One region of the Clostridium gelidum genome, then DNA from elsewhere that is predicted to be linked to it. Evidence: riboswitches for the same ligand, from Rfam matches in the RefSeq annotation. Region 1 holds a riboswitch; each other region holds the start of a gene.
The links. A riboswitch is a leader RNA that binds a small molecule or an ion and turns the genes downstream of it on or off. The one in region 1 is predicted to bind S-adenosylmethionine.

Region 1 (8,296 bases):
ATTAATAGCAGAAGGTAAAACAGAAATAAGTGATATTTATCATATTGATAGAGGCTATGTTAATATTGAGGACAAATTTAGAAGTTTGGGAGCAGAAATATACAGAATAGATGTATAAAAAAATAATAGACTTTTCAAAATTGATTAACTTAAAGTAAAGTTTTCAAATTTACTTAGAGATATATTTTTAATTAATGACTAATGCACAATGGGCGAATAAACTCACAGAGCAAGTTAGAAGAATGGAATAGAAAACCTAGATTCTTACATGTGAACGGTACATTGTGCATCCAAATTTAACATGCCATTTTTAAGTTAACATAATTATCATAATAATAAAACTAAAACATATACTTTATAGTGCATGTTTTAGGAGGTCGAGTAATGAAAATTACAAATATAAAAATTGATAGTAGCATAAAGATAATTACTATTATAACTTTAATTATTTTTGCTATATTAATAGTATTACCGTTAATTTTTTTAAGAGTAAGTAAAGAAAGTATTAATGTTTTTAATTTAAATAATAACAATATAGTTAATAGTTCGGAAATAATATTTCCGATTAACGGCAAAGTTAAAATTTATCGTAAAGAAGAAGATAAAATAGAGGAACTAGATTTAGAAGAATATATAATGGGAGTTGTAGCAAGCGAAGTTCCAGCAAATTTTAATGAAGAAGCTTTAAAAGCTCAGGCAATAGCTGCAAGGACATTTTATATGAATAGAAGAAACGATCCATGCAAAGATGCAAAAAATAAAGGTGCTGAAATTTGTGATACAACTAATTGCCAAGTATATATGAATAAAGAAGAGCGAATAGCTAAATGGAGTAGTAGTCAGGCGGAGATTAACTGGGATAAGATAAAAAAAGCAGTTCTAGATACAAAGTCTCAAGTTCTTACTTATGACGATTTAGTGTTAAAATATCCACAATTTTTTGCGATTAGTTCGGGTAAAACTGAAGATGCAAAGGATGTTTTTTCAATGGATGTACCCTACTTAAAATCTGAAGAAAGTAAAGGAGAAGAAATTGCACCTAAATATAAAACCACTATACAAATTCCTATAGGTGAATTTATAAATAAAATCAATGCAAAGTATTCTACTGCTAATTTAAAAAAAAGTAATTTATCGTTGCTAATTAAAATTGAAAGTTATACTGAATCAGGAAGCGTTAAAGAAATTAAAATTGGTGATAAGACATTAAAAGGAACTGAATTTAGAGAATTATTTAATTTAAATTCAACAAATTTCAAATTTGATTTTGAAAAAGATATAGTAAAAATAAATTGTATAGGTTATGGGCACGGGGTTGGAATGAGTCAATGGGGAGCAAATGCCATGGCACAAAATGGGGCGAAATATGATGAGATTCTTAAACATTACTATAGTGGAGTTGAAATTCAAAAAATAAAATTTACACCTTAGAAAAAAGTACCCACCGATAAAAAGTGTGAGTATAAAAAAGAACTTTTTAAGCGCAATTAAGAACTTTTAACATAAAGAAAACCTATGATTTGAAACATTAATTGTTAGTGTAAATTAATAACCTACTCAGATAGAAACACTATCTGTTTTTAGATAACTAAAAATAGATAGTGCTTCTATTTTTTTGTTTAGAAAATTTGGAATTGGATATAATCTAAACTAAATTAATAATATTTTAAATGGAAATCATAAATTTGGGATTATAAAAATACAATAAAAAAATATTTATGTATTATTTTTCATAAAAAGGGAACTATAACAATAGGAGGTGTTCATATTGGACAAAAATTTAAAAGAAAAGTTTAAAAATTTAATTAGGAAGGAGGGATTTTATATCGCTTTATTCCTTTGTCTTTGCATAATAGTTACTGTTGGAACTATTTCCTACAAAATGATTAGTAGTAAAAATGAAGTTAATAAAGTAGAAGAGATAAATAAAGATTTGACGTTGAACTCTAGCAATGAGGAAAAAACAATTAATGAGATTCCAAATGCAGAGAGAGTAGAAAAGGCTCCTGATACTAGCAAAAATAATGTTGATAAAACAAAGGCTGAAAAATCTACTACTGTAGCTACAACTAATACTATGAACTTTTCAAATCCTATAGAGGGTATTGAAAGTAGAAAGTATACTTACCCTGCACCAGTAAAGATGGAAGAAGGTGTTTATAGAACCATTAGAGGTGTGAATTTACAATCAAAAATAGGAACTGAAGTTAAGGCAGCAGCAGAAGGAATAGTAGAACTAATAGAAAATTCAGGTGTTGAAGAAGGCGTAGTTGTAGAAATTAAACATGCCAATGGATTAAAAACAAGATATGGAAATCTTGACTCAAACGTATTGGTAAAAAAAGGAGAAAAGGTTAAAGAAAATCAAGTGATTGCTAAAGTTGGAGACACTGCAAAGGTATTTAGTAAAGAAGTATTTGGAGAATTTTTAAATTTACAAGTAATTGATGCTAAGGGCGAGCAAGTTAATCCAGAAAAGTATTTTACATTAAAGTCCAAGTAAAATATTAGACATATAAAAAACAAATATTAGTCATTCATTTTAATTAAAATGAATGACTAATAAGAAAATAATTATTTGAATAAAAAAATTGTAAGATAAAAACTAATAAAAGATAAAATCAAGGAAGTGGTATTTTGAAAGATTATATTGAGGAAAGGGTATTAGATGTTGCAAAGTATATTATAGATTCAAAAGCTACAATAAGGAAAACAGCTAAAGTTTTTGGTGTTAGTAAAAGCACGATTCATAAAGATATGACAGAGAGACTTCTAAAAATCAATCCTGAAATTGCAGAAGAAACACATTTAATTTTAGAATTAAATAAGGCTGAACGACATATTCGAGGTGGAAAGGCTACACAAATGAAATATAAAATTATTGAATCTTAATAAAATTAAGTCTATAATATAATATTAGTAGAATTATGTAAACATAGGTATTAATATGTATTATAGGAGTGAATAAAAGATGTGCTTTTGGAGAACGGGGACAGACCTTGCAATTGACTTAGGGACAGCAACTGTACTAGTTTATGTGAAAGGTAAAGGGGTAATATTAAAAGAACCTTCTGTTGTAGCTATAAATAAAAATAATAATAAATTGTTGGCTATAGGGGAAGACGCAAGAAAAATGATAGGAAGAACCCCTGGAAATATAATTGCAGTAAGACCATTAAGAGATGGAGTTATTTCAGATTATGATATAACACAAAAGATGCTAAAAGAATTTATAAAGAAAGCATGTGGAAAACGAAATATTAGAGCACCTAAAGTGATTGTTTGTGTACCATCTCAAGCTACAGAAGTTGAAAAGAGAGCTGTTATTGATGCAGCGATGAACTCCGGTGCTAAGAAAGTTTATTTAATAGAGGAACCATTAGCAGCAGCTATTGGAGCTGGCTTGGATATTACTAAACCAAATGGATGTATGGTAGTAGACATCGGAGGCGGTACTTGTGATATTGCAGTTATTTCATTAGGTGGAGTAGTGGAAAGAGAATCAATAAAAGTAGCTGGCGATAAATTTGATGATGCTATAATAAAATATGTACGTAACGAATACAAATTGATGATAGGCGAAAAAACTGCTGAAGATTTAAAAATAAATATTGGTTCAGCGTTCAAAAATTCTAGGAACTTAGCATGCATGATGAAGGGAAGAAATCTTATAACAGGATTGCCAGATGAAATAGAAATTACGACAGAAGAAATAAGAAATGCAATAAAAGAGCCTATAGAAATTATAGTAGATACAGTAAAGAAAGTATTAGAAAAAACACCACCTGAGTTAGTTTCAGATATAATAGAAAGAGGAATAGTAATGACAGGTGGAGGAGCATTAATACATGGCTTAGATAAGCTTATAGAATTTAAAACAGGAGTGGTAACTACTGTTGCTGACGACTCTGTTGAATGTGTTGCTAAGGGAACTGGTAAAGTACTTAGTTATATAGATAAGCTAGATAGTGACGTAAATTCACAACAAATAGTTCTTATAGAATAATGTGTAAATAACAGTCGAAAAAATATATTTTTGACTGTTATTTATTTTTAAATGCCACTTAAATCATAGGGAACTGTCCACGATTTAAATTATAAGATTCGATAAATGCTCTAGATATAATTTTAGCCATGTTCATAATAAAAGAAAGTCGGATACTACGTGAAAAAAACAATTCAGAATTATTAATTGAATCGACAATACCTATAATTGATGCAATTCCAACCTCAGGAAGTTCTTTTCCAACTCCTTTGCCAGGGTGTATTGCATAGTCTCTTATACGAATTTCTCCGATATCTTCAGTATCACCTAAGCAAGCATCAACACCGATTATAGAGGCATTAGGATGATTAGAATATATTTCATCTAAACGTTCATCTATATTTAAGGCATGAATTGGAGTGGATAGAGTTCCGTAAACGGGTAGGGGGAAAAAGTTTTCTGTCAATATAGATCCAACTAAAGGACCTAAGCAATCTCCAATGCATTTGTCAGTGCCAATACAAACTATTACAGTATTTTTAGTGATGTAATCTTTGATTTCTAGAGTTAAGTTATAGGAGATGGTAGAGTTAACATTAATATCTTCTTTATTCAAGGATAGATACCCCCTTTATAAAATATATATATGAGAAATATAGAAAAAATAGTATAAAAAAATAATTTGTGGAAAATAATACTAAGAAAGGAGGTAAATATGAAAAAAAAATTAATATGTTTATTTTCAGTTTGTATAGTAATAACAAATATTTATTTAATATTTTATTGGGAGCCACAAAGTAAGTGTGTGACTCAAGAAGAGGTTAGTAAGGAAGCTGTATCTTATTCTCAAGCAGTATATAAATTTGATAAGAGAAAAGTATTAGAAAGATTATCATCTAATGATAAAAGAGACCTAGAAAAAATAATTAAAAAATTATCTGCATTTGATTTAGGAAAAATAAAAGAGTATTACGAAGATTATAATGATGAAGAAGGTGTAGTAAGTATTTTTACATTGTTAAGGCAAAGACTTACAACAGGAGATTACAAACAAATACATGAAATAAGCTCTTCATTTCTGGATTTAGAGCGGATTGATCAAAAGATAAAAAAAATAGGATCACTATATTAAACAAGAGTATTTTGCAGTAATTTAGAGAAAAAAAGACTTAATTTGACTAGATTGAGTGATATGGGAGTTGAAATAAAAGCTTTTTGAAGATATACTAATCATTGTTGATTGGTAATAAATCAATAGTTTTAAATAACTAAATATGGAGGAGTTCCCGAGTGGCCAAAGGGGGCAGACTGTAAATCTGTTACGTTAGTTTCGATGGTTCGAATCCATCTTCCTCCACCATTAAAATGGGCGCATAGCTCAGCTGGGAGAGCACCTGCCTTACAAGCAGGGGGTCACAGGTTCGAACCCTGTTGTGCCCACCATTTAAAACGAAGTTTATAACTATTACTTGTTAACTGTTAATTCTTAACTCTTACTCTTAACTAAACAATGTGCTGGCATGGCTCAACGGTAGAGCAGCTGACTTGTAATCAGCAGGTTGTAGGTTCGATTCCTATTGCCAGCTCCAGTAAGATAATGCAAGAAAATAGATAGGTGAAAAACTTGTATTATAACAACAATTAAATATGGAGGAGTTCCCGAGTGGCCAAAGGGGGCAGACTGTAAATCTGTTACGTTAGTTTCGATGGTTCGAATCCATCTTCCTCCACCATTAAAATGGGCGCATAGCTCAGCTGGGAGAGCACCTGCCTTACAAGCAGGGGGTCACAGGTTCGAACCCTGTTGTGCCCACCATTTAAAACAAAGTTTATAACTATTACTTGTTAACTGTTAATTCTTAACTCTTACTCTTAACTAAACAATGTGCTGGCATGGCTCAACGGTAGAGCAGCTGACTTGTAATCAGCAGGTTGTAGGTTCGATTCCTATTGCCAGCTCCAGTAAGATAATGCAAGAAAATAGATAGGTGAAAAACTTGCATTGTAATGACAATTAAATATGGAGGAGTTCCCGAGTGGCCAAAGGGGGCAGACTGTAAATCTGTTACGTTAGTTTCGATGGTTCGAATCCATCTTCCTCCACCAAGAAAAGAATAAACTTAGTTTATTCTTTTTTATTTGTCAACAAATAAAAAGAGCATATAACTATATGGGGTGTTTGAAGTTATATTTTTACTTAACAATAAGGAAAAATTAAATCAGAGAACAAAAAAATGTATAAAAACAAAAAACAATCATAGGACAAAAAGATTAATTTGAAATGTTGACTAATTATAAATTTTATGATAGAATACTGTTGAAAATTAAATATAGAACTCTTATCAAGAGAGGTGGAGGGAAAGGGCCCTATGAAACCCGGCAACCTGTATTATATAAGGTGCCAATTCCTGTAGATATATTTCTACGAGATAAGAAAAGGATTATTAAAATCGCACTCTTCTTATCGAAGGGTTTTTTTTATTTCAATTTATAAGTTTGTACAGACTTAAATTACGAAAGAATAATAAAAATTCCAAATGATTAGCAACAAATTTGTAATTATATAACAATATAGTATTTAATCGCGAGTAAAGCTATATTACATTTTAAAAGTTAAGCATATATATTTTGTTAAGAGAAAATAAAATTATAAGAAATGATAAAAAGTTAAGTTGAGGGGAGAAAAGTATGAAAAAGTTATTTACTTCAGAATCAGTTACAGAAGGACATCCAGATAAGATGTGTGACCAAATTTCAGATGGTATTTTAGATGCTATTTTAGCAAGAGATCCACTTGCTAGAGTTGCTTGTGAAACATGCACAACTACAGGTATGGTTATGGTAATGGGAGAAATATCAACAAATTGTTATGTTGATATTCCTAAAGTAGTTAGAGAAACTGTAAGAGAAATTGGATATGATAGAGCTAAGTATGGCTTTGATTGTGACACTTGTTCCGTTATTACAGCAATAGATGAACAATCAGCAGATATTGCTATGGGTGTAAATGAAGCATTTGAATCTAGAGCAGGTGAAAAGGATGATGTTGAAGCAGTTGGAGCTGGAGATCAAGGTATGATGTTTGGTTTTGCAACTAATGAAACAGAAGAATTTATGCCACTTCCAATATTTATGGCTCATAAATTATCAAGAAAGCTTACAGAAGTAAGAAAGAACAACACATTAAGTTATTTAAGACCAGATGGTAAAACTCAAGTTACTGTTGAATATGAAGACAATAAACCAAAGAGAATTGATACCATTGTAATATCTACACAACATGATGAAAAAGTTACTTTAAAACAAATTCAAGAAGATCTAAAAAAATATGTAATTCAAGCTGTTGTACCAGCAGAATTATTAGATGATGAAACTAAATATTTCATTAATCCAACAGGAAGATTTGTTGTTGGAGGACCTCAAGGAGATTCAGGATTAACTGGAAGAAAGATAATTGTTGACACATATGGTGGATATGGTAGACATGGTGGTGGAGCTTTCTCAGGAAAAGATCCAACAAAGGTAGATAGATCAGCTGCATATGCTGCAAGATGGGTAGCTAAGAATTTAGTTGCTGCAGGAGTTGCTGACAAGTTAGAAATCCAATTAGCATATGCAATAGGTGTTGCAAAGCCGGTTTCTATTGAAGTAGATACTTTTGGAACAGGAAAAATTGGAGAAGATAAGGTAGCTGAAATAGTAGAAAAAGTATTTGACTTAAGACCAGGAGCTATAATAAGAGATCTTGACTTAAGAAGACCAATCTACAAACAAACAGCTGCTTATGGACATTTTGGAAGAAATGATCTTAACTTACCATGGGAGCAATTAAATAAAGTAGAAGAAATAAAAAAATATTTATAGAATAATATAAGAGCTGTCTCAAATTTATTTTGAGACAGCTCTTTTTAGATACATAGGAACTTTTACAATGCAAAATTAAGGAACAAATTCTCTACAGATTAAAAAATAAGTAGATATAAGAAAATAATCGGTAATGGACAACGAGCAATGTTTAATTATTTTAAAGTATATATATATTGCAATTTACAATTGACAATTGTGGATGAAATTCTTACAGAATTTCTTAAATTTGAAATGAAGAATCATTTTGCAACATATATATTATGATATAATTGAAAAAGAAAAATAAAAGTGAAATTTTGAAATTAAGATTTGTGTTAGAATTAAGTTATATTGTCAAGAATATGAGTAAATATTATATAAAAGATTTGGAGAGATTCTATGGAAGTTCTAAATGGTTTTGTTGAGAACATTGTTTTTAAAAGTGAAGATACTGGTTATGTAGTT
Region 2 (8,296 bases), 380 kb from region 1:
TTTTGTATATAGAATACATGAGAATCCAAATGAGGAGAAATTGGCTAAGTTTAAAGAATTTGTTTATAATTTAGGATATACAGTTCAATGGACAGAGGAAATACGTCCAAAGAGTTTCCAAGACGTTCTAGAACAAGTTAAAGGAAAAAATGAAGAAACTGTTGTAAGTACATTATTGCTACGTTCTATGATGCAAGCAAGATATGCACCAGAATGTACTGGTCACTTTGGCCTTGCAGCAGAGTATTATTGTCACTTTACTTCTCCAATAAGAAGATATCCAGACTTGCAAATTCATAGAATAATAAAAGAACATTTGCATGGAGAGATAGATGAAAAGAGAATAAATAAATTGAAAAGTATAGTAGGGTATGCAGCTAAGCAATCATCAGAAATGGAAAGAAAAGCGCAAGATGCGGAAAGAGAAGTTGATGATCTTAAAAAAGCTGAATATATGGAAGATAAAATTGGAGAAGAATTTGAAGGAGTTATATCTTCAGTTACAACTTTTGGACTATTTGTTGAATTACCAAATACAATTGAAGGTTTAGTTCATATTACTGATTTAGATGATGATTATTATATATTTAATGAAGCTAACCTTAGTTTAATGGGTGAGAGAACTAAGAAGATTTATAAACTTGGAGCGAAAGTAAAAGTGGAATGTGTAAATGTAGATATAGCAAATAGAGAAATATTCTTTAAAATTACGCAAGAACCTAAAAGAGATGAAGACGAAGAAGTAAAGATACCAAAAAATAGTACAGAAAAATTAAAAAATGAAATAGACGAAGTAGAATAATAAAGTGAAGCTTTTAGGTGGACTTTAATACTCCACCTAAATTTAATTTTCAGTTTGTTATTTTATTTAGTATACATTTGTTGATTTAAAAAGATAGGTGTAATATAATTTTATTAACATAAACTGTTAACTGCTAATTGTTAACTGTTAACTGAATTAAGTGGGTGATTAAAATGGCAAGAAAAAAGAATGAAAATTCCTTAGCAGAAAATAGAAAAGCAAGACATGATTATTTTGTGGAAGAAGCAATGGAAACTGGACTAGTGTTAGTTGGAACCGAAGTTAAATCTATAAGAAAAGGTAGAGTTAATCTTAAAGAGTGTTATGCAGATATTTCAAATGGTGAAATATTTATAAAAGGTATGCATATAAGTCCTTATGAACAAGGCAATATATTTAATGTTGATCCTATAAGAGAAAGAAAATTACTACTTCATAAAGATCAAATAAAAAGACTTGATGGTTTAGTATCTCAAGATGGGTATACTTTAATACCATTATCACTTTATTTAAAAGAAGGCAAGGTTAAAGTTGCACTTGGAGTATGTAAAGGTAAGAAAAACTATGATAAGAGAGATTCTATGCTGGAAAAAGATGCGAAAAGAAATATAGATAGAGCAATGAAAGAGAAATATCAATAGCCAATAAAATTTCATTAGGATTTCAATGTTAAACAAATTTAATGCACAAAAGTATAGTGTTATATTAGACTTACTATTTTCTTTCATATGCCGTATGTAAAAAATAAACTGCCTGGGAAATTTGTGAAAATAATTTCCTAGGTAGTTTTTTATTTAAAGTTATTATTTTGGTAGTATTTTGAATACAAGACTTTTTTATAGCTATACGAATATTTACAATCAATAGAAATATTAGCAAAAAACATATAAAAAGTATAGAATTTTAAGAAGTAATGGTATACAATTCATATTATGGAAACATATTTATAACATGATAATATAAGGGGGATTATAATGAAAAATTTATTAAGAGCAAAAAAAAGTATGGCTTTTTTAACTAGCTTATCTTTAGCCATAACATTATTTACAGCTGTTCCAGTTAGGGGATATGCAGCAGATGGAAGTAATACTATAACATTACTTGCAACTACTGATGTACACGGCACAGTTTTAAATTATGATTATGGAACAGGGAAAGCACCAGCAAAGGATCAAGGGTTAGCTAAAGTTTCATCATATGTTAAAAGTGTAAGACAAAATAATAAGAATGTTATGTTAATTGACAATGGAGATACTATTCAAGGAACTCCACTTTCATATTATTATGACATTTTAGATACAAAAACAGAGTATCCTACAGCAAAAGTAATGGGTGCTATGAAATATGACTCATGGACATTAGGTAATCATGAATTTAATTATGGTTTAGACGTATTAAATAGAGTAATTAAAGATTATAAGTCAGAAGGAATATCAGTACTTGGAGCTAATATATATAAGAAAGATGCAACAAATTTTGTTGATCCTTATATAATAAAGAGTTTTAAGGTTAATGATAAAGAAGTAAAGGTTGCAGTTATAGGATTAGAAAATAAATGTATACCTAGCTGGGAAGATAAAAAACATTATGATGGTTTACAATTTAATGATCTTGTAGATGAAGCAAAAAAATGGGTTAAAGAAGTAAAAAGTAAGGGTGCAGATGTTGTTATAGTTTCAGCACATAGTGGTCAAGAAACTGCGGCAGATGTGTTGCCTGAAAATGAAGTTAATGCAATAGCAACACAAGTTAGTGGTATAGATGCAATTATTGCAGGTCATGCTCACACAAAAACAAATGACTTAACTAAAAAGAACCCAGAAGGTAAGATTGTTCCAATAGTTGAATCAACTAAAGGAGCTACAGGTCTTGCACAAGTTGATATAAATATTGATGCTAATGGAAAGCTTTCTGGAATAGCAACAAAGAATGTTGATATTGATAAGACTATACCAGAAGACCAAGAAATAGTTAGTTTAATTAAACCTTATGAAGATACAACATTAAAATATGTAGACACAAAGATTGGAACTTCAACTGGAGAATTTACAGGAAGCGGACAAACAAATAATCCTACAGCAATTATGGAGTTAATTAATAAGGTTCAAAAGGAAAGCGCAGGTACACAATTATCAATTGCAGCTCCTTTAAGTTCAAGTGCATATATACCAAAAGGTGATATTACAATTAAAAATATGATGTCAGTTTATGTATTTGAAAACTTCTTATATGGAGTAAAGATGAGCGGTAAGCAAGTAAAAGATTGGATGGAATATTCGGCTAGATATTATGCTCAAACAACAGGTGGTAATACAACAGTAGCTAAAGATTCAATACTAAATGTTCCGGATTACAATTTGGACCAATTATATGGTACCACATATGATATAGACTTAACACAACCAGCATGTACAGTTGATAAGACAACAGGAAAAGTAATTTCAGGAAATAGAATAAAGAATTTAAAAGTTAATGGTATAGAAGTAAAAGATTCAGATCAATTTACAGTTGCAATTAATAACTATAGATACAATGGTGGTGGAGGCTTCATGAAAGCTATAGGATTAAGTAGTACTGATCCAAGCATTGTAACTTATGACTCAGGTAAAGCTCTTGGAGATGATGGACAAGTAAGAAGCTTGATGACAAATTATATTCAAAAGCATGGAGAAATTAAACCAGAATGTTCAAATAACTGGAACATAGTAACAGGTAATACACAAAAAAAGTAGTTTAGACCTATAAAAAGTTCATGTATATCATGATAATAATCAATTTAGGGGGGATTTATAATGAAAAACTTATTAAGAGCTAAAAAAAATATAGCTTTATTAACTAGCTTGTTTTTAGCAATTACATTATTTACAGCTTTTCCAGTAATGGGATATGCTGCAGAGAATGAAAAAACTTTTGATATTATTGAGATAACAGATTTTCATGGAACATTGAAAGATTCATCAGGAAATCCAGTTGCAGGAGTTTTAGCAGATAGAATAGGTAATGTAAAAAAATCTAATTCTGATAGAACACTAATTTTTGGGGGCGGAGATTTATATCAAGGTTCTGCAGTATCCAACATTATGAAAGGGGTTCCAGTTCAAAAAGTTATGTCACAAATTGGCATGGAAATAACAACCCTTGGAAATCATGAATTTGATTGGGGATTAGATACAACTATAAATACAACTATGAAAGATGCAACTTATTCAATAGTTTGTAGTAATCTTTATAGTAAAGAAACTGGTAAGAGAGTATTTGAACCATATAAAATTATAACTAAAGATGGCTTAAGAATTGCAATTATTGGTGGAATAACACGTGAAACAGAAACTAGTGTAACACCTAAATATGTAAAAGATTTTGAATTTAAGGACCTTGCAAATGAAATTAATTCGGTTGCAGCACAAATCAAGCAAGATAAATTGGCAGATGTTACAATAGCGTTAGTACATGAGGGAGATAAAGGTGATAATGCTACAGGACCATTATTTGATTTAGCCAATAATCTTAAAAATGTAGATGCAGTGTTTGGCGGACATAGTCATACTAAAACTGCTACAATAGCTAAAACCACTAATATTCCAGTTTATATTGCAGCTTCTAATGGTAAGGGATATATAGATGCTAAATTTAAAATCACTAGTGACAAGAAAATTATATTCGATGTACCAAGTCTTACAGCTAGCTATATAGCTTTAGATAATGAGAATGGATATAAAGCTAGTAATCCACAAGCAGATAGTTCTATTAATAAGATTGTAGATGAGGCTAATAAGGAAATAGATCCAATGACAAAGGTAGTTATAGGATATAATAAAGATAAAATTTTAACAAGAACATTAGATGAATCTCCATATGGTTCATCAGTTTTGGGTAATTGGGCATCTGATATTACAAGAAGTGCAGTTAATGCTGATGTTGGTTTTCAAAATAATGGAGGACTTAGAATAGATATACAACAAGGCGATATTACAGTAGGTACAATGTGGCAATTTATGCCTTTTGATAATACAATTTATAAATTAAATATGACAAAGGCTCAATTAAAAGAAGTTTTAGAGCAAGCAGTTGCAGATAAAAGTAAGGGGTTACAAGTATCTGGAATTAAGTTTACTTATGACTCAAGTCTTACAGAGGGGCAAAGAGTTAAGTCTATAATAAGAGAAGACGGAACAGCAATTAATGATACTGAAAGATTATCTGTAGCAGTTCCAGATTTTGTAGCTCAAGGTGGAGATTCATTTACTGCATTTAGAAAATGCGGTGGATTAAATATTGCAAATGATACTCATGTTGTAATAAGAGATACTTTTATAGATTGGTGTAAATCTAATAAAGATAAAAATGATAAAAACACAATATCAAATGTAGATGTTAAAAGAATGGTTAATCAAGTAACAAGTAGCATAGGAACTTGGAAAAATGAAGGACAAACTTGGAAATATATGAAAGATGGAAAAGCTGTTAGTGGATGGAATGAAATCAATGGGAAATGGTATCTAATGGATTCAACAGGAGTAATGCAAATAATGTGGAATCAAGTGGATGGAAAATGGTATTTCCTAAATGATGACGGAAGTATGTCTACTGGTTGTTGGGTAAATACTAATAACAATTGGTACTACTTAAACGGAGATGGTTCAATGGCTTCCAATACCATTACAGCTGATGGATACGCATTAGGCTCAAATGGAGAATGGATAGCTTAAAAAATAGAAAAATTGTATTGTAGGATTAAGAGGTGCTATATAATAGCATCTCTTTTTCTATGAAATTAAGTTTTTAATGTGAAATGGAATTGATATAAACATATGGAATCAAGAATATTGAGATGAAGTTTTCAGGCTTAAATAACGTTTCTGTACGCAAAACTTAAGATAAATTATGATAATCATAATAATTTATAAAAATACTTGCAATATTATTAATAAGTATATATAATAAAACTAATCCGATGACAATACTAAGGATTGAGAAATTTATGGTTATTTTTTAGATATTGACAAATGAAAAAAATGCTTATATAATCATGTCAGAAACTAAATTAAATAATCGTGTATCTTATCAAGAGTGGTGGAGGGACTGGCCCTGTGAAACCCGGCAACCGAAATGTTGGTTATTTTATCGATATTTGTATGGTGCTAATTCCAGCAGCTTTAGCTGACAGATGAGAAGATAAATTTGTATAGTGTATTAAGCGCTAGAGATTTATTCTCTAGCGCTTTTATTTTAGTTATCTGGAAACAATGTCAAAGGAGGAAAAGTGTTTTGATAGAAATTAAAAACGTAATTAAAAGTTTTGGTGAAACACAAGTTATAAAAGATGTATCAATAAGCATTAAAGAAGGCGAAATTTATGGGATAATAGGACATAGTGGAGCAGGGAAATCTACACTGCTTAGATGTATAAATGGACTTGAATCGTATAATGGAGGATCTATTAATGTAATGGGGAAAGAAGTTTCTTCATTAACAGGTAGAAGTCTTAGGGAATTTAGAAAAGATTTAGGAATGATTTTTCAAAACTTTAATCTTATGAAAAGAAAAAATGTTTTTGATAATATTGCACTTCCTCTTGATATATGGGGCTACAATAAAAGTGAAATAGAAGAGAAGGTGTTAGATTTACTTAAGTTAGTTGGGTTAGAAGACAAAAGATTAAGCAAGCCATCAGAACTAAGTGGAGGGCAGAAACAAAGAGTAGCCATAGCAAGAGCGCTTTCATTAGATCCTAAAATATTACTTTGTGATGAAGCAACATCAGCATTAGATCCTAAAATAACAAAAGATATTTTAGCCTTACTTTCTAAAATCAATAAAGAATTAGGTATAACAATAGTAGTAGTTACCCACCAAATGGAAGTTATAAAAGAAGTTTGTGAAAGGGTTGCTTTATTAGATGGAGGAGAAATAAAGGCAGAAGGAAAAGCAGAAGATTTATTTTTAAAACCTGGAACTTCATTAAAAAAGTTTTTAGGGGAAGAAGATGAACTGTTACCAGATGATGGAGTTAATATTAAATTATTTTTTCCAAGCAATTCTTCAGAAAATGCACTTATAACTAAAATGGCTAGAGAACTTGAAATAGATTTTTCAATAGTTTGGGGAAAACTTGAAAAATTTAGAGAGGACATACTAGGGGGACTTGTAATAAATATAAAAGAAGAAGATAAGGATAAGGTTATAAAATACCTTGAAAGTAAGGATATTCTATTGGAGGTGATTGAATAATGAATGAGATAATAGGAAAAGCTTTAATAGAAACGTTAGAAATGGTTTTTGTATCAACTACTTTTGCAGTTATTTTAGGATTTATACCTGCAATTATATTAACAATTACTGCCAATGATGGATTAAAGCCAAATAAAATTATTTATAATATTTTAGATTTTATAGTTAATACATTAAGAAGTTTTCCATTTATTATATTGATGGTAATAATTATACCTTTAACTAGATTAATTGCTGGCAAATCTATAGGTACAGAAGCAGCTATGGTTCCACTTACAATTGCAGCAGCACCTTTTGTTGCAAGAGTTATAGAAGCATCATTAAGAGAAGTTGATAAAGGTGTGATTGAAGCAGCAAGATCTTTTGGAGCATCAAATCTTCAAATTATATTTAAGGTCATGCTTAAAGAAGCAGTTCCTTCAATAATGTCAGGAATAACTTTAACAATAATAAGTATTGTTGGATATTCAGCAATGGCAGGGGCTATTGGAGGTGGAGGACTTGGTCAAGTTGCAATAAGCTATGGATACCAAAGATTCCAAACAGATGTAATGATAGTAACGTGTATTATTTTAATTATAGTAGTACAAGGACTACAATTTTTAGGAAATTATTTTTATAATAAATTATCAAAATAGGGGGAAAAAATATGAAAAAGAAATCAATTTTATCAGTAGTTTTAGCAGGAATAGTGGCACTCGGATTAGTAGGTTGTGGGTCTGGAACTAATACAGGAAGTAAAGATTCTAAAAATGACAAGGTAATAAAAATTGGAGTAACACCAAAACCACATAAGGAAATAGTAGAAATAGCTAAACCATTACTTGAAAAAGAAGGATATACAGTAGAAATAACTGAATTCAATGATTATGTTCAACCTAATACTGCGGTATCAGAGGGGTCGTTGGATGCGAATTTCTTCCAACACATGCCTTATTTGAAGGAACAAAATGAATCAAAAGGATTTAAATTAGTTTCAGTAGGAGCTGTTCACTTAGAGCCAATGGGGTTATATTCCAAGAAAATTAAGAGCCTAGATGAACTTAAAGATGGAGCTACAATTGCTATTCCTAATGATCCATCAAATGAAGCTAGAGCATTAAAACTACTCGCAGGTAAGGGAATAATAAAAATTAAAGATGGTGAATTAGTTACACCAAAGGATATAATACAAGATGGTGGAAATTCAAAAAACTTAAAGTTTAGCGAATTAGAAGCGGCAGCAGTTCCAAGAGCAATAGATGATGTTGATGCAGCTGTAAT
Region 3 (8,296 bases), 370 kb from region 1:
TAGAGAACAAACTTCACTTGCAGAAGAACTTAAAGATGTTATTAATGTATATAAGATTTAGTGAAAATTGGAATGTAATTATAGAAGATAAATGTATAATGTGTTACTATTTGTATAAGGATAACTCAAAGTCTAAAGGCTAGGGGAGCTATATATGAATAAAAGAAGTTCTAGGAATAAGCATCACAAAAAATATCAAGAAGATGTTAAAGAAAACAAGACTTATTGGAAAAATGCAATTTCAATTATTATAAGCATATTAATTATAGGTGGAGTAGGATTTTATTTTAAAAATATAAAGAGTCCAATGGATAAAAAGGTTGAAGCTAATAGTAAAATAAGTGATGTAACTAAAGATATAGCTGAAGAGGAGAAAAAGGACGAAGTTATAATAAAAGAACCCGTTAAAAAGACAATTTTGATTTCTTTTGCAGGAGATTTTACGTTAGGAACAGATACTAAATTCGGATATGATGGTAGTTTACCAGCAGCATTCATAAATAGTGGGAGAAAATATTCCTACTTTATGCAAAACGTATCTAGCGTATTTAGCAAAGATGATTATACCTTGGTAAATTTAGAAACAACATTTACAGATTCAAATGTTAAAGCACCTAAAGATGGAGATATATTTTATAACTTTAAAGGGCCAAAAGAATATGTGAATATTCTTACAACGGGATCTATTGATGGTGTTACAATATCGAATAATCATATTTATGATTATGGCAAGCAAGGGATACAAGATACCATTAATGCACTGAAAGAAAATAATATTGATATATGTGGAGAAGGCTATAAAATTTTAAAAGAGATACAAGGTGTTAAATTCGGATTTTTAGGATATACAGGTTGGGAATATTCAAATGAATTAAAAACAAAAATAATTAATGATATTAGTGAATTAAAAAATCAAGGAGCAGAAGTCGTTATTCCATATTTTCATTGGGGAATAGAGAGATCATATGAACCTTATGATGTTCAACAAAACTTAGCTAGATTTGCTATTGATAATGGGGCAGATGCAGTTATAGGCTCACACCCTCATGTAATTCAAAGTATGGAAAATTATAAAGGTAAACTTATAGCATATTCCATGGGAAATTTCTGTTTTGGGGGGAATTCAAATCCTCCAGATAAAAGAACATTTATACTTCAGGTTAAGGCAAATATGCAAGATGATAAGTTGGTGAACTTTGAATATAAAGTACTTCCGGCAATGGTTTCTTCAAGAAGTGATAAAAATGATTATATTCCAACGCTTGCAACTGGTGAGAATAAAACTAACATATTGAAAACATTAAATGAATTATCACCAACCTTAAACGGGAATATTAAAGATGAATTTTTTGATATAAAAAAAGTTAATTAGTAAATAGAGTAATATAAAAGGATTGTTTTAAAATGATTAAAAGTTATTTTAAAACAATCCTTTTTATACTAACAATTGAATTGTGGTGTAGTCACCTTTGGTTTATCTTGGTTACTATTTTCTTTAGTGTGGCCTATTGTTACAAAATTGAAAGATAAATGTAAGGATTATCAATATAACATTGATTAAAGTTGAGTTACTATACAAATATAGCAATTTAGATAAGAACTGATTTTTAATTTTGTATTAAATAAAAATAAATTACTGAATCTATATATATTGAAATTAACAATTAACAATTGTGGAAGAAATTTTTACAGAATTTCTTGAATTTGAAATGAAGAATCATTTTTGCAATATATCTAAGTGAATAATATTGTTTAAGAAAAAATTAATGTTTTATTAAGAGTTATATTATATTGGAAATGATATACTAAGAAGTGTTGTAGGGAAAATTATATATATAAACATTATTATGGAAGTTAAGTAATGAAATATATAAATTAAATGGAGATGTATTCAAAGATGCAAAGGAAGATTATCTTTATGTTAACTACTTATATTATATATAAATGAAAGAAGGTTATTAATAGTGGGGGTACGTTTTAAAATGCCAAAGTTAGATATTAAAAAATTAAAACCCAAAGGAATAAGTCTTAAGGGGTTAAAATTAAAAAAGAAACCGAGTAAAAAGGTAATAATATTTGGAGTGATATTTGTTATTATTGTGGCATTTATAATAGTTAAAGTAATAATGCCTAAACCAGCATTGCCAGTTAAACATACAGTTTTATCAAAAGGCAAAATAATTAATAGTATTAATGTTTTAGGTGAAATAAATAGTAAGGATACAACTAATGTATATAGTACATTAAGTAATCCTGTTAAAGAAGTTAAGGTACATGTTGGAGATAAGGTTAAGGCTGGAGATGTACTTGCAACATTAGATTCCGATAGTTTAGAAAAGGATGTAAAGCAATTAGAAGCAACTACAGTAGCAGCAGAAGCTAATGCAAAATCAGATCTTGAAAATAAAAAGAAGGCTTACGATAATGCTTCATATTTATATGATAATAATTTGAATACTGAAATCAGAAATGCAGAAGAAGCTTTAAAATCAGCAAAGCTTAATTTAGCTGATAAGAAAAGAACACATGAAAATAATAAAGCATTATATGATGCAGATGCACTTACAAAGAATGATTTAAATAAGAGTGAAATAGAATATTCTAATGCACAATCAGATTATGATAAAGCAGGAGTTGCAATAGAAAATGTAAAAGTTAGAGCATCACAAGATTTAGATACAGCAAAAAGCACTTATGAAGCAGCAGAAACAGCTTATAATAATAAGAGTCAAAGAATTACTCTTGAAAAGCAACAAAGTGAATTAGAAAAGTGTGAAGTTAAAACACCTATTGATGGAACTATTACAGTAGTAAATGCTGTTGTGGGAAATCCAGGAACAGGAACTTTATTTGAAGTTGAAAATTTAGATGATATGGAAATAAAAACATCAATTAAAGAAGTAGATATAGCTAACGTTAAAGTAGGGCAAAGAACAGAAATAAAAACAGATACAACAGGTGAACTTGTTATTGCAGGTGAAATTGTAAGCGTTAGTCCATCAGCAAAAAAAGGAGGATCAACTCCAATAAAAGCTGATAGTCAATCAACTAGCAGTAGCAGTGATACTGGTTTTGAAACAAAAATTAAAATTAATGATATAAATGAAAATATGAAACCTGGAATGAGTGCAAGAGTAAATGTTATTTTAAACGAAAAATCAGATATTTATACAATTGCATCAGATTCCATAGTTCAAAATGAAAATGGTAAAAGTATATATGTAGCAGAAAAAAGTGGCGAAAAGATAAATGAATATATAATTAAAGAATTACCAATAGAAACAGGACTAGAATCTGACTTTAATGTAGAGATTTCAGGTGAAGGAATTACAGATGGAATTATTATAATTGATGATCCTTTAACTTCTAAAGTTGGAGATAAGATTCAAATAAATGAGGGGTGAGTTTTTTGAAACGGAATATAATAGAGATGAAAAATATCGTTAAAAGCTTTTATATAGGAACTCCCAATCAATTAAATATTTTGAAGAATATTGATATAACAATAAAAGAAGGTGAGTTTGTAGCTATTGTAGGAGCATCTGGTTCTGGGAAAAGTACATTAATGAATATTATAGGAGCTCTTGATAGGCAGACTTCAGGAACGTATATTTTAGATGAATCTAATGTGGAAGAAGTATCGGATAATGGATTATCAGAAATACGTAATAGGAAGATAGGTTTTGTATTTCAAACTTTTAATTTAATACCTAGGAGTACTGCACTAAAAAATGTTGAGTTACCAATGCTTTATGCAGGGATGGGTAGAAAAGAAAGATTAGAGAAAGCTGAAAAATTACTACAACTTGTTGGGATGGAAGACAGAATGACACATGTACCAAATGAATTATCAGGTGGACAAAAACAAAGAGTTGCAATTGCACGTGCACTTGCAAATGAACCAAGTATAATACTCGCAGATGAACCAACAGGGGCACTTGATTCTTCAACAGGAAGATTAGTTATGGATTTATTTCATAAGGTTCATGAATTAGAAGGGAAAACTATAGTATTCATAACTCATAATCAGGAACTTGCAGCGGAAACTGAACGAATTATAACATTAAAGGATGGAAAGATAGTATCAGAACAATATAACAGTAAATACGTTAGAAAATTTCCAGTTGGTGAAAAAATATGTTTATAAAAGAAAATATATTACTTGCAATAGCAGGTATACGATCAAGTAAAATGCGTTCACTCTTAACTATGCTTGGAATTATAATAGGAATATCATCTGTTATAGGAATTGTTTCTATAGGAAGTGCAATTACATCAGCATTTACAGGTGAATTAGATAAAATGGGTGCTAATAATATGCAAGTTTATATAAGGGAAAGAAGTGAAGAAGGTTCTGAAGGAGGACGATCACGTAAGGAGCCAGAAGATAGTGATCTTATGACATTGGATCAAATAAATTCAATTCAGGACGCATTTTCAGATAGAATTAGCAGCCTAAGTATATCATCACAACAGGGCAACGGGAAAGTTAAGGATGGTTATTTATATGCGAATATAACAACTACAGGCGTAAATGAAGGATTTAAAGATGTTAATAATGTAAAGATGATTAGTGGAAGATTTATTTCTAGTAAAGATGTTAAAGGTCTGAAAAAAACAGCTGTGGTTTCAGAGAAACTTGTCAATAATATCTTTAAAGGAAAGTCTGACCCTATAGGTAAAGAGATTAAAGTTTATATAGAAGATAATATTGAGACATATATTATTGCAGGGGTATATAAATATGAAGCACCTTCATTTCTAGAAGGTGGAGGCAATACAGCAAAAGAAAAAGATATACAAACTAATATATATATTCCAATAACAACAGCAAAAGTAGATAAAAAAAATAAAAATTATTCTTATTTTATGATTAAACCTAGTACGACTACTGATCAAGATAAGCTTGTTAAAGATGTAAAAAAGTATACAGAAAAGTTATACAAGAATAATAAAAATTGGGAACTTGAAGTTTCCAATCTTAAGAATCAAGCAGAATCTATTACATCAGTCCTTGGTAAGATTTCAATGGGTATATCTGTAATTGCAGCCATATCATTACTTGTAGGTGGAATAGGAGTAATGAATATAATGCTTGTATCTGTTACAGAAAGAACAAGGGAAATTGGTACAAGAAAAGCTCTTGGAGCTAAAAGCAGTCATATAAAAATGCAATTTATAATTGAATCAGTTATAATATGTTCAATTGGAGGAACAATAGGTATAGTACTTGGAATAGGAATGGGCATAATAGCATGTATAGTATTAAAGTCACCTATATCAATATCCATTCCAACAATTATAATAAGCTTTACTTTCTCAATGGCAATTGGAGTATTTTTTGGATATTATCCAGCTAAAAAGGCAGCAAGCCTTGATCCAATTGAAGCTTTAAGGTATGAATAGTCACATAAAAGAAAATAATAGATTTAAGATTCATATATATTTTTTTGAAGCGTCTAATAAAAATAAATAATATGAAATAAGAAGATGATTAGCTTAGAAGGAGTTTGAAAATTATTCTAAGTTAATCATTTTATTTATAATAAAATATTTTTTATAAGCTTAAATACTTCTTTTATTATTTTAATCACATAGAAAGTTGATAAAGTTACTAATATTTATTGACAAGAGATTTTAACCATGTATAATTAATATTATTAAATTAAATATTTAAATAAGCTAATCTTATTAAGAGTGGTGGAGGGACTGGCCCTTTGAAACCCGGCAACCTGAAAAAAATTTCATGTGAATTTTTTCGTTGGTGCTAAATCCTGCAAGAGAATATCTTGAAAAATGAGAGGAAAATTAAGTTTATTAGAACTTATGTTATGACGATAGAGTCACTTCTTATTTTAGAAGTGGCTTTTTTTAATATTTTTTTCTAAGGTATTAAAATGTATTAAAAGTAACAAATTAAGCATTAAGCAAAAAATAAGAGGGAGGCAAAAAAATGACTTTAAAAAAATCTTTTGAAACAATTGCAGTTAGTGGAGTATCAGGTGGAGATAAAGCTACAGGTGCAATAAGTTTTCCAATATACCAATCAGCTACATTTAAGCATCATGGACTTAATAATAGTACAGGATATGATTATTCTAGGGCTCAAAATCCAACAAGGGAAGAAGCTGAAAAAACATTAGCTGTTTTAGAAGGCGGAAAAGAAGCAATAGGGTTTTCTTCGGGAGTTTCAGCAATTACTGCCTGTATACATCTATTTAAAAGTGGAGACAATATAATTTTATCTGACGATTTGTATGGAGGGACATACAGATTATTCGAAGAAACTTATAAAGATTTTGGGTTACAAGCTATATTTGTTGATACAACAAATACTAAAAATATAACAGCTGCTATAAATGAAAATACAAAAGCTATATTCATAGAGACACCTTCTAATCCAATGATGAAGGTAACTGATATAAGAGCAGTAGCAAAAATAGCAAAGGAAAATAAGTTGCTAGTAATTGTAGATAATACTTTTTTGACACCTTATTATCAAAAACCATTAGAATTAGGTGCTGATTTGGTAATTCATAGTGGAACTAAATTTTTAGGTGGGCATCATGATTTATTAGCTGGATTTATAGTAGGAAATGATGAACAGATTTTACAAAGATTAAGACGAATTCATATGTCTACTGGGGCAACATTATCTCCGTTTGATTCATGGTTAATTTTAAGAGGAATTAAAACATTACATATTAGATTAGATAGAGCACAAGAAAATTCAATAAAAATAGCAAAATTTTTAGAAAGTAATTCTAACATAGAGAAAGTTTATTATGTAGGATTAGAAAACTTTGAAGGCTATGAATTGAATAAAAAACAATCAACAGGTTTTGGGGCAACATTATCTTTCAGAGTTAAGGATAAAAAAATAGTACCTAAAATTTTAGAAAGTGTTAAAGTAATAAGATTTGCAGAAAGTTTAGGTGGAGTAGAAACATTAATAACATATCCAATAACTCAAACTCACTCAGAAATTCCAGAAGATATTAAGAAGAGATTAGGAGTAGATGAATATTTACTTAGACTATCAGTTGGTATAGAAAATATAGATGACTTAATAAAAGACTTGGAAAATGCGATTAATTCAGTTAAGAGTTAAGAGTTTTGGTGGAAAAGCCAACGGCTTTTCAAAAATAAAATATATTTTAAAAGAATTTACGCAGTAAATTCATCATTAATTGTTAACTGTTAATTACAAATTGTTAATTGAATAAAGAGGGGTGTAAATTATGAATTTTGGAACTAAATTAATACATGCAAGCGGGGAACTAGATCCTACAACAGGTTCGGTAAGTACTCCAATATATCAAACATCAACATTTCATCAATTTGATATAAATAATTTTGGTAAATATGATTATTCAAGATCAGGAAATCCAACTAGAGAAGTAGTAGAAAAGTTAATAGCAGAACTTGAAGGTGGAGAATGTGGTTTTGCATTTGCTTCAGGTATGGCGGCTATTTGTTCTGTATTATCAATATTTTCAGCAGGGGATAACATTGTAATTTGTGGTGATGTATATGGTGGAGCATATAGGGCCGCAACAAAATTATTTTCAAGATTTAATATTGAATTTACCTTTGTAGATGCAACCAATATTGAAGAAATAAAAAATGCTTTCAAGGAAAATACAAAGGGACTTTATTTAGAAACTCCTTCAAACCCATTATTAAAGGTCACAGATTTAAGAGCTGCTAGTAAAATAGCTAAGGAAAATGGAGTAATTACAATAGTAGATAACTCATTTATGTCACCATATCTACAAAGACCATTAGAACTTGGTGCAGATATAGTAGTTCATAGTGCAACTAAATTCTTAGGGGGACATAGCGATGTGTTGGCTGGACTTGTTGTAACTAAGACAAAGGAACTTGGGGATAGGGTTTATCAAATACAAAATACCTTTGGAGCTGTACTTGGACCGCAAGATTCATGGCTTTTGATTAGAGGAATTAAAACTTTAAAAATTAGATTAGATGTAATGCAAAAAAGTGCTCAAAAGTTGGCACAGTGGCTTGAATCAAGAGAAGAAGTTGAGAAAGTTTATTACCTTGGACTACAATCAATGGAAGGAAGAGAAGTGCATTTAGAACAAGCAGATGGTGCAGGTGCAGTTTTATCCTTTAAGTTTAAGACTTTAGAAAGAACTACAATTTTCTTGAACAGTGTAAAAAATGTAGCAGTGGCAGTAAGCTTAGGTAGTGTCGAAACTATAGTTTCATATCCAGCTAAAATGAGTCATGCATCAATTCCAAAAGAAGAAAGAGAACAACTTGGAATTAC
Region 4 (8,296 bases), 2.8 Mb from region 1:
AATATAGGGATGCAAAAAATTAGTGATAACGTAGAAAAAGCTGTAGGTGTTAATATTTTATAGAAAGGTGGGGTTGAAAAGTTGAAGACTGGAAAGATAATTAAAGTTTCAGGGCCTTTAGTAGTTGCTGAAGGTATGGATGAAGCTAATATATATGACGTTTGTAAGGTTGGACAAAATGGACTTATCGGGGAAATCATTGAAATGAGAGGCGATAAAGCATCGATTCAAGTATATGAAGAAACATCAGGCGTAGGACCTGGAGATCCAGTTGTAACTACTGGAGAACCACTAAGCGTTGAACTTGGACCAGGACTTATTGAATCAATGTTTGATGGAATACAAAGACCATTAGATGCATTTATGGAGGCAGCTCAGTCTAATTTCTTAAAAAAGGGTATCTCAGTTCCATCGTTAAATAGAATTAAAAAATGGAAGTTTAATCCTACTGTAAAAGTTGGAGACGAAGTTGTAGCTGGAGATGTTATTGGAACAGTTCAAGAAACGGCTGTTGTTTTGCAAAAGATAATGGTACCAATAGGTATTTTTGGTAATATTAAGGAAATCAAAGACGGCGAGTTTACAGTTACTGAAACTATTTGTGTTGTTGAAACTACAAATGGTGATAGAGAAGTAACTTTAATGCAAAAATGGCCAGTAAGAAAAGGTAGACCATATGCTTCAAAAATGAATCCGGTTGAACCAATGCTTACAGGACAAAGGGTTATAGATACTTTCTTCCCTGTTGCAAAAGGTGGAGCAGCTGCAATTCCAGGTCCATTTGGAGCTGGTAAAACAGTTACTCAACATCAAATTGCTAAATGGGGAGACGCTGAAATAGTTGTTTATGTTGGTTGCGGAGAACGTGGTAATGAAATGACTGACGTTTTAAATGAGTTTCCGGAATTAATTGATCCGAAAACTGGTGAAAGCTTAATGAAAAGAACTGTTCTTATAGCTAATACTTCAAATATGCCAGTTGCAGCTAGAGAAGCTTCAATATATACAGGTATTACAATAGCTGAATACTTCAGAGATATGGGATATTCAGTATCAATTATGGCAGACTCAACTTCAAGATGGGCAGAAGCTTTAAGAGAAATGTCTGGTAGACTTGAAGAAATGCCTGGTGATGAAGGATATCCAGCTTATCTTGGATCAAGAATTGCTGAATATTATGAAAGAGCTGGATTGGTTGAGTGTTTAGGTAATGATAATCGAATTGGATCAATTACAGCAATTGGTGCGGTATCACCTCCAGGAGGAGATATTTCAGAACCAGTTTCACAATCTACCTTAAGAATTGTTAAAGTATTCTGGGGATTAGATGCTAACCTTGCTTATCAAAGACATTTTCCAGCAATTAATTGGTTGAGTTCATATTCATTATATGCAGATACTGTTGATAAGTGGATGAATAAAAATGTTCATGAAGACTTTGGTAGCTTAAGATTAGAGGCTATGACTTTACTTCAAGAAGAGGCTAGTCTTCAAGAAATAGTAAGACTTGTTGGTGTTGATTCACTTTCTGAAAAGGATAGATTAAAACTTGATGTTGCTAAGTCAATAAGAGAGGATTATTTGCAACAAAACAGTTTCAATGAAGTTGATACTTATACTTCATTAAATAAACAATATAAGATGTTAAAGCTTATTATGGAATATAAAAGAAAAGCGCAAATCGCTCTTGAAGCTGGGGTTTATTTAAATGATATTTTATCTCTTGAAGATTTAAAAGATAGAATTGCAAGAAGTAAATACATACATGAAAATGATTTGGATAAGATTGATCAAATTTCTGCAGATTTAAAAGCTGCAATTGATGAATTAATAAACAAAGGAGGGGTAGCAAATGATTAAGGAATATAAAACAGTTACTGAAGTTGTTGGCCCTTTGATGATTGTTGAAGGTGTTGAAGGCGTTAAATATGATGAGCTAGTGGAAATAGAATTACAAACTGGTGAAATGCGGCGAGGAAAGGTTCTTGAAATTAATGGATCAAAAGCAATGGTTCAAATTTTTGAAGGATCTACTGGTATAAACTTAAAAGGAACTAAAGTTAAATTTTTAGGTAAGCCACTTGAAATTGGTGTATCAGAAGATATGTTAGGTAGAGTTTTTGATGGTATGGGTAGACCTAAGGACAATGGTCCAAATATAATACCTGAAAAAAGATTAGATATAAATGGTGAAGCTATTAATCCAGTGGCTAGAGATTATCCATCAGAATTTATTCAAACAGGTGTTTCTGCTATTGATGGACTTAATACATTAGTTAGAGGGCAAAAGTTACCTATTTTTTCAGGATCAGGACTTCCACATGCTTATCTTGCAGCACAAATTGCAAAACAAGCAAAAGTTTTAAACTCAGATTCTAAGTTTGCAGTTGTATTCGCAGCTATAGGTATAACTTTCGAAGAAGCACAATTTTTCGTAGATGAATTTAAGGAAACAGGCGCTATTGATAGATCAGTTTTGTTTATGAATCTTGCATCTGACCCAGCTATTGAAAGAATAGCTACTCCAAGAATGGCACTTACAACAGCTGAATATTTAGCTTATGAACTTGGAATGCACGTACTTGTTATAATGACTGATATTACAAACTATGCAGAAGCATTAAGAGAAATTTCAGCAGCAAGAAAAGAAGTTCCAGGAAGACGTGGATACCCAGGATATTTATATACTGACCTTTCTACATTATATGAAAGAGCAGGAAGAATAAAAGGAAAACTAGGTTCAATCACTCAAATCCCAATACTTACAATGCCAGAAGATGATAAAACTCATCCAATTCCAGATTTAACTGGATATATTACAGAAGGTCAAATTATCCTTTCAAGAGAATTATATAAGAAGGGTATAATGCCTCCTATAGATGTGTTGCCATCACTTTCAAGACTTAAAGATAAAGGTATTGGAAAGGGAAAGACTAGAGAAGATCATGCAGATACTATGAATCAATTATTTGCATCATATTCTCAAGGTAAGCAAGCAAAAGAATTATCAGCAATCTTAGGGGAATCAGCGCTGTCAGATACTGATAAAAAATTAGCTAAATTTGCAGAAGCTTTTGAAACAGAATATATATCACAAGGCTTTAATACAAATAGAACAATCGAAGAAACTCTAGACTTAGGATGGAAATTATTAAAGATGATTCCAAAATCTGAGCTTAAGAGAATTAGAGATGAATATCTTGAGAAATATATGCCAAGAGAGGAAGAATAGTCTATGGCAAAGCTAAACGTCAATCCTACTAGAATGGAACTCTCTAAATTAAAAAAGACATTAGTTACATCAACTAGAAGTCATAAGCTTTTAAAAGATAAGCAAGATGAGTTAATGAGGCAATTTATTAATCTTGTCAAACATAATAATAACCTTAGAAAAGAAGTGGAAGAAAAGCTAGAAGGCTCACTTAAAGATTTTGTTATGGCAAGAGCTGTAATGAGCTTTGAATTCTTAGAAGAAGCAATTGTTTATCCTAAAGAACACATTACAGTTGATGTTAAAGAAAAAAATATAATGAGTGTATCTGTTCCTGTAATGAACTTCAAAAGGCAACTTGAAGGAGATGAAGGAAGCATATATCCTTACGGATTTGCAAATACTTCTTCAGAACTTGACGATACACTTTCAAAACTATATGGAATACTTCCACAGCTTCTAGAACTTGCAGAAGTAGAAAAATCTTGTCAGCTTATGGCTGATGAAATTGAGAAGACTAGAAGACGAGTTAACGCTCTTGAATATAGAACAATTCCAGATCTTGAGGAAACTATAAAGTATATTAGAATGAGATTAGATGAAAATGAAAGAGCTTCTATAACTAGATTAATGAAAGTTAAGAGTATGATTGAACAAAGAGGATAATCATCACTCAGAAGTTGCTCCAAAATGATTTTTTAAAAGTCATTTTGGGAGCGACTTTTTTATGTTTAAGGTGAAATATTCTATTTAAACCTTAATAATTTTGTAATTGATATAAAATATTTTTAATAGTATAATCAAATAGGTAGTAAAATGAAGTGGAAGACTTGGATATAATTTACTGCCATAGACTTAACTAAGGAGTAATACAGATGAATTATATATTAGCAATGGTAGTTTCACTTTTAGCATCATTAATTACCATGCCTTTTCTTATGAAAATATCTGATAAATTGCAATTTACAGATAAGCCTAATAAAAGAAAACAACATAAAAAGCCAACACCTTTGTGTGGTGGAATAGCTTTATATATAGGCTTTTTTGTTTCCTATTTTATATTTGCAAAAGTTGAGTTAATGCAACAACTGACTGTGTTTGTAGCATCGACAATGATAGTTTTAATTGGACTAATAGATGACTGGTACAAGACAAAGGGAAAAGAGTTTCCTATATTCCCAAGACTAGTTATTCAATTGTTAGCAGCAATTTTAGTTTTTAAAGCAAATTTTATTTTTTCGGGATTTACCAATCCATTTACAGGTGAACTTATTAGATTAAATGAGACAATACAATTTGGGCTTACAATAACTTGGATATTTGGAGTGACAACTGTAATAAATTGGTCTGATGGAATGGATGGATTAGCAGGAGGATTATCTTTAATATCTGCTATAACATTTTTTGCAGCAGCAATAATATTAAACCAAACTGAATCAACACAATTTGAATCAGCAGTAGTATCCATAATATTAGTTGGAGCTATTTTAGGATTTTTATACTATAATAAATTTCCGGCAAGGGTATTTATGGGAGATTCGGGAGCAAACTTTTTAGGATTCATTTTAAGTATTACAGCATTAGATGGAGCATTTAAGTCGGCAACTGTAATGAGTCTTTTCATACCAATATTAGCATTGGCAGTGCCAATATTTGATAACTTGTTTGTCATTTTTAAAAGATTTTCAGAAGGAAAACCAGTATATCAAGCAGATAGAAGTCAAATACATTTTAGATTAGAGAAAAAAGGATTTACGACTGTGCAAGTTGTAAATTACATAATGTTAATGAGTTTTACTTTTAGTGCTATTTCTATAATTTTATTATTAGTAAAAACACGATAAAAAAGTAAATTTGTATTTTAAACATTTGCAAATGCTTTACAAACAAAATTTTATAATATATAATAATCTAAATATAAGAACTTATCAAGAGTGGTGGAGGGACTGGCCCGAAGAAACCCAGCAACCGATGTATTTTTATAAAAATATATAAGGTGCTAAATCCTGCAGTGTAAGAACTGATAGATAAGGTGTTTAAGAGCTGTTAAGCCTAAAGGAATACCTTTAGGCTTTTTTTGTTACTGTCAAAAATGGAAGGTGGTGAAGCAATAGATGGATGCTTTTGAACTTGAGATAAATAAAGAAGAGGTACTTAGATACCTTGGTTACAAAGGTCAAGATATAGATGAGAATCTAAATAAAACAATTGAAGAATGTAGAGAAGAAATAAAAAAAGTAATAACACCTAGAGTTATTTATAGTTATAAAAATATAAAGATAAGTGATGATGGAGTAGAGGTTATTACTACTAATTTGATTTTAAATGGCAAAGATATAAAAGAGCATTTAAAGAATTCAACAGAATGTGTATTAATGGCAGTAACATTAGGTAATGACATTGAAAGACAAACAAGATTATATGAAAAAACGAACTTAACAAAAGCATTAATATTAGATGCTTGTGCTACAACAGCAGTAGAAGAAGTTTGTGATATAGTAGAAAATAGTGTTAAAGAAAAGGCTATTTTAGATGGAATGAATATAACATTTAGATATAGTCCAGGTTATGGAGATTTACCTTTAGATGTTCAAAATGCTTTCTTAAGAGCATTAGATGCTCAAAAGAAAATAGGGCTTACAGTATCAGAAAACAATTTGTTATTTCCTAGGAAATCTGTTACAGCAATAATAGGAATAGTGAATAGTGGAATAGAAAAGAAAAAAAAGAGCTGCAAAGAATGTAATAATTATGAAAATTGTAGTTTTAGGAAAGAGGGAGAAAGTTGTGGGGCTTAAGGAATATATAAAAAATAACATATTAATATTTGATGGAGCAATGGGAACAATGCTTCAAAAAAAGGGATTAAAGCTTGGAGAGAATCCAGAAGTTTTAAATTTAAACGAACCAGCTATAATAGAAGAAATTCATAAAGAATACATAGATAGTGGAGCAAATGTAATAACAACTAATACTTTTGGAGCAAATGAACTTAAATTGAAGCTTTGCAATTTAGAAGTTGAAGAAGTTGTCGATGCTGCTGTTTCTATTGCTAAAAAAGCAAAGGGTAATGGTAATACATATATTGCTTTAGATATTGGACCAATAGGGGAACTTTTAGAACCTATGGGAACTCTAAGCTTTGATAGGGCTTATGAAATTTTCAAACGGCAAGTAGTTCAAGGGGTCAAATCTGGAGTAGATATAATTTTACTTGAGACAATGACTGATTTATACGAACTTAAGGCAGCAATACTTGCAGTAAAGGAAAATTCAGAATTACCTGTGTTTGCTACAATGACGTTTGAAGAAAATTCAAGAACATTTACAGGATGTTCTCCAGAAGCTATGGTATTGGTTTTGGAAGGATTAGGAGTAGATGCACTTGGGGTTAATTGTTCACTTGGACCAAAACAATTAAAGCCTATTATTGAAGAGATATGTAATTTAGCACATATTCCTGTAATGGTGCAACCTAATGCAGGTCTTCCAACATTATCAATAGGAAATGAGACAAAATTCGATGTGACAAAGGAAGAATTTGCAGATACTTTGTGTGGTCTTATTGATTTAGGTGTTAGAGTAATTGGTGGTTGTTGTGGAACAACTCCAGACTATATAAGAGAATTATGCGTTCGCGTAAAAGGTAAAAAGCTTGAACCTGTAGAAAATAAAAATTATGCTGCAATTTGTACACCATCAAAGGTTGTAAGAATAGATGGGGTTAGAATAATAGGTGAAAGAATTAATCCAACTGGTAAGAAATTATTTAAAGAAGCATTAAAAAATGAAGATTTAGATTATATTTTAAAGCAAGCTATTTCTCAAGTAGAAGCCGGTGCTCATATTTTGGATGTTAATGTGGGATTGCCTGAAATTGATGAGCCTAAGATGATGCATAAGGTAGTTAAAGAAATACAAGGAATAATGGATATTCCTCTTCAAATAGATTCATCAGATGTAGAAGCAATAGAAACTGGACTTAGATATTATAATGGAAAACCTATATTAAATTCAGTAAATGGGGAAGAGAAGGTTTTAAACAAAATACTTCCTCTAGTAAAAAAATATGGAGCAAGTGTTGTTGGATTAACTTTAGATGATAATGGGATTCCGCTTAAAGCAGAAGAGAGATTTGCAATAGCAGAAAAGATAGTAAAGAGGGCAGCGGAATATGGAATAAAAAAAGAAGATGTATTTATTGATTGCTTAGTACTTACTGTATCAGCGCAACAAGAAGAGGTTCAAGAAACATTAAAAGCTGTAAGAATGGTAAAAGAAAAATTAGGTGTTAAAACTGTACTTGGAGTTTCTAACATATCTTTTGGACTTCCAAATAGAGAGTTAATAAATGAGACATTTTTAGCATTAGCACTTGCAAATGGATTGGATTTGCCTATAATGAGCCCTAATGCAAGTGGAATGACTAGAGTTATAGATTCTTATAATGTTTTATACAATCACGATAAGAGTGCAGAAGTTTATATTAAAAATTATGCTAATATTGATTTAAATAGAGAAGCTACTACAAAGAATAGTAAGAATTCAAATAATGTAGATGATTCTAATTTAGAGCATGATTTGAAATATATAGTTGTTAAAGGGCTAAAAGAAGAAGCAAAACAAGCAACTATAGAGCTTTTAAAGGAATATAAAGAACTTGAAATAGTTAACAAATTTTTAATTCCAGCTTTAGATGTAGTAGGAGATAAGTATGAAAAGGGAGAATTATTCTTACCTCAATTAATACAAGCTGCGGAAACTGTAAAAAATGCATTTACTGTTCTAAAAGCTGAAATAGCTAAGAGTAACTCTGAATCTATCTCAAAGGGTAAGATAATAATTGCAACCGTAAAAGGTGATATTCATGATATAGGAAAGAATATAGTAAAAGTTATTTTAGAAAACTACGGATATGAAATGATAGATTTAGGTAAAGATGTACCTATTGAAACGGTTGTTTCAGAAGCTAAAAAGCATGAGGTATCTTTGATTGGATTAAGTGCTCTTATGACAACAACAGTTAGAAGCATGGAGGAAACAATAAAGGCTTTAAGAATTGATGGTTATAATGGTAAAATATTT

Region 2: another riboswitch for S-adenosylmethionine. It lies ahead of psyc5s11_RS04840 (methionine ABC transporter ATP-binding protein); the one in region 1 lies ahead of metK (methionine adenosyltransferase).
Region 3: another riboswitch for S-adenosylmethionine. It lies ahead of psyc5s11_RS01430 (trans-sulfuration enzyme family protein); the one in region 1 lies ahead of metK (methionine adenosyltransferase).
Region 4: another riboswitch for S-adenosylmethionine. It lies ahead of psyc5s11_RS17995 (vitamin B12 dependent-methionine synthase activation domain-containing protein); the one in region 1 lies ahead of metK (methionine adenosyltransferase).

What each region holds. Positions count from the first base shown of each region.
Region 1 covers NZ_AP024849.1:654,080-662,375, forward strand. The annotation lists gene murA (UDP-N-acetylglucosamine 1-carboxyvinyltransferase) at 1-118, shown strand, start outside; gene spoIID (stage II sporulation protein D) at 385-1,431, shown strand; gene psyc5s11_RS03125 (M23 family metallopeptidase) at 1,769-2,503, shown strand; gene spoIIID (sporulation transcriptional regulator SpoIIID) at 2,638-2,892, shown strand; gene mreB (rod shape-determining protein) at 2,972-4,006, shown strand; gene yyaC (spore protease YyaC) at 4,065-4,601, opposite strand; gene psyc5s11_RS03145 (hypothetical protein) at 4,701-5,117, shown strand; tRNA gene psyc5s11_RS03150 (tRNA-Tyr) at 5,262-5,345, shown strand; tRNA gene psyc5s11_RS03155 (tRNA-Val) at 5,353-5,428, shown strand; tRNA gene psyc5s11_RS03160 (tRNA-Thr) at 5,500-5,574, shown strand; tRNA gene psyc5s11_RS03165 (tRNA-Tyr) at 5,635-5,718, shown strand; tRNA gene psyc5s11_RS03170 (tRNA-Val) at 5,726-5,801, shown strand; tRNA gene psyc5s11_RS03175 (tRNA-Thr) at 5,873-5,947, shown strand; tRNA gene psyc5s11_RS03180 (tRNA-Tyr) at 6,008-6,091, shown strand; SAM riboswitch class I at 6,322-6,421, shown strand; gene metK (methionine adenosyltransferase) at 6,674-7,849, shown strand; gene recD2 (SF1B family DNA helicase RecD2) at 8,231-8,296, shown strand, end outside.
Region 2 covers NZ_AP024849.1:1,030,730-1,039,025, forward strand. The annotation lists gene rnr (ribonuclease R) at 1-802, shown strand, start outside; gene smpB (SsrA-binding protein SmpB) at 976-1,443, shown strand; partial or broken gene psyc5s11_RS04830 (bifunctional metallophosphatase/5'-nucleotidase) at 1,885-3,534, shown strand; gene psyc5s11_RS04835 (5'-nucleotidase C-terminal domain-containing protein) at 3,595-5,511, shown strand; SAM riboswitch class I at 5,861-5,976, shown strand; gene psyc5s11_RS04840 (methionine ABC transporter ATP-binding protein) at 6,071-7,033, shown strand; gene psyc5s11_RS04845 (methionine ABC transporter permease) at 7,033-7,671, shown strand; gene psyc5s11_RS04850 (MetQ/NlpA family ABC transporter substrate-binding protein) at 7,683-8,296, shown strand, end outside.
Region 3 covers NZ_AP024849.1:288,983-297,278, forward strand. The annotation lists gene psyc5s11_RS01405 (methyl-accepting chemotaxis protein) at 1-61, shown strand, start outside; gene psyc5s11_RS01410 (CapA family protein) at 155-1,372, shown strand; gene psyc5s11_RS01415 (HlyD family secretion protein) at 1,983-3,404, shown strand; gene psyc5s11_RS01420 (ABC transporter ATP-binding protein) at 3,410-4,147, shown strand; gene psyc5s11_RS01425 (ABC transporter permease) at 4,138-5,406, shown strand; SAM riboswitch class I at 5,686-5,803, shown strand; gene psyc5s11_RS01430 (trans-sulfuration enzyme family protein) at 5,954-7,111, shown strand; gene psyc5s11_RS01435 (trans-sulfuration enzyme family protein) at 7,242-8,296, shown strand, end outside.
Region 4 covers NZ_AP024849.1:3,908,451-3,916,746, reverse strand. The annotation lists gene psyc5s11_RS18020 (V-type ATP synthase subunit F) at 1-63, shown strand, start outside; gene psyc5s11_RS18015 (V-type ATP synthase subunit A) at 82-1,860, shown strand; gene psyc5s11_RS18010 (V-type ATP synthase subunit B) at 1,853-3,232, shown strand; gene psyc5s11_RS18005 (V-type ATP synthase subunit D) at 3,236-3,877, shown strand; gene psyc5s11_RS18000 (MraY family glycosyltransferase) at 4,087-5,055, shown strand; SAM riboswitch class I at 5,134-5,245, shown strand; gene psyc5s11_RS17995 (vitamin B12 dependent-methionine synthase activation domain-containing protein) at 5,326-6,009, shown strand; gene psyc5s11_RS17990 (homocysteine S-methyltransferase family protein) at 5,999-8,296, shown strand, end outside.